One region of the Mesorhizobium sp. B2-1-3 genome, then DNA from elsewhere that is predicted to be linked to it. Evidence: riboswitches for the same ligand, from Rfam matches in the RefSeq annotation. Region 1 holds a riboswitch; the other holds the start of a gene.

Region 1 (2,184 bases):
AGAATGATCTTTTTCATTTTTTGATACTCCAGTATTTTTCCGTCCGTCTAGCGGCGTGTCTTGGGAGGAAATCGCGTCGTTCGGACAGCCCCGATGTGGGAAAGCCATACCGCCATTTCCAATCACGAAGTTTTTCCGTGTGGACCAAGTTTCCACCACTTGAAATTGTGCCAGAGCCTTCAACATTCGTTTTTTTCTGTTTACTATCAGTTGGTTATGCAAACGCGTCGCGCGATCACCAACTGTGTCGAAGGCCCAGTGTTCACACCGTCCTGCACGCATCGTCAACAGAAACGAACCGTTCGGTTCGATTTTAGAGGGCGCTAACAGTCACTTTTCGAAACCGTTAACCTTTTTTGCCTCCGCCACGAGACGGAATCCGAGGCGGCGACCTGAGGCTTTCTGCCCTGCAACGGCGGCCGCGCCGTTTCCAATGCGTGTCGCGCGGCATGGATGCGATGTCGTTTTCATGCCGACGACAAGTCGGCGATCATGGTTAGATCCTGCCATCTCAGGTGCCGCCGCGTGACGACGAGGCGGAGAATTGGGAAGCCGGTCAGAATCCGGCGCTGCCCCCGCAACGGTGGTGGAGTTCAGGTCGCAACGGGAGACCACTGGGCAAAGGCCTGGGAAGGTGTCGCGACAGTCCGCAAGGACAGCTCCAGAGCCCGGAAACCAGCCCGAGATGTTGGACTCGACTGATCGCGGCGGGCGGTCAAGAGGCGGATGGTGCATGTCCGGCGCAAGCCGGCGCGCGGCTTGATCCTTCCTCTCTCCCCTCCGTTCAGTCCTTCGATGCGAGGACAGGACTTCAATGCGAGGACAGGACATGGATGCGCGCAACGACATGCTGAAACGGCTGCAAGACCGCAGGGACGGCTTCTCGCTCGAGCAGCCCTTCTATACCGATCCCGACTACTTCAAGCTCGACATGGAGCTGATCTGGTACCGCGACTGGCTGTTCATCGGCCATGATTGCGAACTGCCCCGGCCCGGCAGCTTCATCACCGTGCAGATCGGCGACTATCCTGTGGTGCTGGTGCGTGACCAGAAGGGCAACATCAACGCCTTCCACAATTCTTGCCGCCATCGCGGCAGCCGCGTCTGCAACACAGACAAGGGCACGGCGGCGAAGCTCGTCTGCCCCTACCATCAGTGGACCTATGAACTGGACGGCAGGCTGCTGTTCGCCAGGCAGATGGCCGAGGGTTTCGACAAGAGCCAGTTCGGCCTGAAGCCGGTCGCCTGCGAAAGCGTCGGCGGCTACATCTTCATTTGCCTCGCCGACGAGCCGGCGGATTTCGCGCCGATGCGGACGATGATCGAACCCTATTTGCTGCCGCATCGGCTGCGCGAAGCAAAGGTCGCCTTCGAGAGCACCATCGTCGAGAAGGGCAATTGGAAGCTGGTCTGGGAAAACAACCGCGAATGCTATCATTGCGCCGGCAACCATCCGGAGCTCTGCAAGACCTTCCCGGAGGCGCCGACCGTGACTGGCGTGCAAGACGCCGACAGCGACCCGGAGATGCTGTCGCACTGGGCCAAGTGCGAGGCGGCCGGCCTGCCGAGCAGGTTCCGCATCGACCCGGCCGGACAGTACCGTGCCACCCGCGCGCCGCTGCTGCGCGATGCCGTCAGTTATACGATGACGGGAAAACGCGCGGTCAAGAAGAACCTGTCCGACGGCGTTGCCACCGACCGCATCGGCTCCTTGCTGCTCTATCACTATCCGACGACCTGGAACCACATCCTTGGCGACCACGCCGTCACGTTCCGCGTGCTGCCGATCAGCGCCACCGAGACCGCGGTGACGACCAAATGGCTGGTTCACAGGGACGCGGTCGAGGGCGTCGACTACGACCTTGCCGAACTCACCCATGTCTGGACCGAGACCAACGGCCAGGATCGTCGCATCGTCGAGGAAAACGCCTTCGGCATCCTGTCGCCGGCCTATGAACCCGGCCCCTATTCCGAACTGCACGAAGGCGGCGTCATCCAGTTCGTCGACTGGTACGCGCGTTTCATCGGTCCGCGCCTCGCCGAAGACGGCCGGCCGGCCCTGCGCAGCGTTGCTTGAGAGGTAAGGGATGAATGCGATGACGGATCTCGGCCTCTATCGCCATCTCGATCAGATGGCGCCCTGGAACGACAGGCTCCAGGTGCTGGAAGTGATCGGCGTGAGCG
Region 2 (2,184 bases), on a different contig from region 1:
GCGCCTTCCAGCCGGAGACGAGCTTATCCGCTTCGGCCTCCTTGCCGAAGATCTTGCCCAGCTTCTCGACATCGCCATAGAGCAGGTCCATCGAAGCGGCGGGGCGGTTCTTGTCGAGATGGACGCAGCTTTCCGTCAGCACCAGGGTCTTGATGCCGTGTTGCGCCAGCGTATCGGGCGTCACCTCGCCGCCCGGCTTCATGCCGTAGTACCAACCGGCGAAGAAGAAGTCGGGCTCGACAGCGACCAGGTTTTCCAGCGTCGGATATTTGGGCGCCAGTTCCGGGATCGAGCCTTGCTCGGCCTTAAATTCGGGGCCGACCTTGTACCATCCGGTGATGCCGGTCAGGCCGACGATCGACGGCTGCAGCTTCAGGGCGAAGGCCATCTCGGCCATGTTGAGATCGTGAATGACAGCGCGCTTTGGAGGCGCGTCGAAGGTCAGCGACTTGCCGCAGCTGTCGACCGTCACCGGAAAGGCGAAGGCCGTAGAGGCCAGCAGGGAGAAGGCAAGAGATACGGCAAGGCGTTTCACGGATGTTGCTCCTTCGTTGCACGGGAATTGGATCTGCGCTCACGAAGATGGCGCGGCACGGTTCGGAACCTCGAACACCGTCAGCTCGCGGTCCTCCGTCGGGTGGCGCAACCTAAAGACGTCGACACCGAAGATCTCGCGGATCAGCTGCTGAGTGAGTGCTTCGCGTGGCGGCGCCAGCACATGCAACCGGCCATGGCTCATCACCGCGACCCTGGTGGCGAAAGGCGTCACCAGCGCCAGATCGTGCAGCACCGCGATCACGGTCATGCCGAGGCCTGCAACCAGTTCGAGCAACTCGCTGCGCGCCCGCGGGTCGAGATGGTTGGTCGGCTCGTCGAGGAACAGGATCTTCGGCTCCTGTGCGATGGCGCGGGCAAGCTGGGCGCGCTGGCGCTCGCCGCCCGACAGCGAGCCGATGGTGCGGCCAAGCAGCGGCAACAGCCCGGTCCGGCGCAGCGCCTCGACGACAATGTCGCGTTCCTCGCTCCTGTGCCTGCGGCCGGTATGCGGAACCCGGCCGAGCTCGACATAATCGATCACCGCCAGCCGTGGATCCGGTTGATCGGTCTGGCCGACGACGGCGATGTGCAGCGCCCGCTCGGCGGTCGAAATCCTGTCCAGCAGGCGGCCGGTGAGCTTCACTTCGCCCGAACTCGGCCGCAGCATGCCCGACAGCATGCGCAGCAATGTCGTCTTGCCGGCGCCGTTGGGACCGATGATGGCGAGACGGTCGCCCGCCGCCACCGAAAGGCTGACCGGATGCACCAGATGCAGGCCATCCGCCGCCGCGGCCAGGTCGCGGGCCTCGAGAAGCGGCGCGGTCATGGGCAATTCCTTGCAGGGCCTGCCGGAATACGGGCCAGCGTCTTGCTTGCCAATCCTGCCGGACGCTGGCCTGAATTCACCTCGGTGGCGATATCGCGGCAAAGCGTGCACACGATGATGCGATGCATGGGAATGCAGTGAATGCGATCGATGGAGCCGTCCAACTTCCGTCACTTTCAAAAATGGCGACGGAAGGAAGCTGGCTTGAACCGGTCGACAAGACCGAACCCCGCGTCTCCTCCCGGCACACCCCGTCCGGTCAACCCATGCAGATGGCAGGTCTCCTGGCTCGCGGGTCGTTGCGCCATCCTGCCTTCCCAGCCTTGCCGGCCAGTGGCTTCTCGGATTTTGCTCGCCGCTTACAGTTGCGGGGGCAGCCATGGCTTCGACCCGAAAATCGGGCCTCACCATGTTCCCTTTTCACCCCTCGCCTTGCGGCGCGGGGACCATCACGAGTCGCAGCCTAGGATGCAGGCAGCGTCGAGGCAAGGTCGATGCATGTTCTGTTATAACGATACAAACGTGTGGTCAATCACTATCGCGCGCCACCAGTTCCAGCGGCCAGACCTCGCGAATGATCTCTGGCCCTTTCGCGCCGGCGAAAGCCGGGAGCGAGGCGAGCAGGATTTCGCCGAGCCGCCGCCCCATCGGGTCAAGGCTCGGACGAAAGCCGGTCAGCGCCGGCGAGAAATAACGGCAGAGCGGCGTGTCGACGATGACGATCACCGCGACATCCTGCCCGGGCTTGATCCCCATTTCGGCGAGCGCTTTGCAGCCGCCGAGCGCCATCGAGTCGTTGTTGAAGATAATCGCGGTCGGCG

The links. Region 1 has a riboswitch for cobalamin ahead of FJ973_RS30615 (aromatic ring-hydroxylating dioxygenase subunit alpha). Riboswitches for the same ligand answer to the same signal wherever they lie in the genome.
Region 2: it holds a riboswitch for cobalamin, as region 1 does, so the genes downstream of both, FJ973_RS18605 (ABC transporter ATP-binding protein) here and FJ973_RS30615 (aromatic ring-hydroxylating dioxygenase subunit alpha) in region 1, are expected to answer to the same signal.

What each region holds. Positions count from the first base shown of each region.
Region 1 is NZ_VFWL01000035.1:367-2,550, forward strand. Features, by position in the region: gene FJ973_RS30610 (DUF680 domain-containing protein) at 1-17, opposite strand, end outside; cobalamin riboswitch at 497-699, shown strand; gene FJ973_RS30615 (aromatic ring-hydroxylating dioxygenase subunit alpha) at 830-2,077, shown strand; gene FJ973_RS30620 (hybrid-cluster NAD(P)-dependent oxidoreductase) at 2,097-2,184, shown strand, end outside.
Region 2 is NZ_VFWL01000010.1:240,826-243,009, forward strand. Features, by position in the region: gene FJ973_RS18600 (ABC transporter substrate-binding protein) at 1-535, opposite strand, end outside; gene FJ973_RS18605 (ABC transporter ATP-binding protein) at 575-1,363, opposite strand; cobalamin riboswitch at 1,620-1,829, opposite strand; gene FJ973_RS18610 (LacI family DNA-binding transcriptional regulator) at 1,892-2,184, opposite strand, start outside.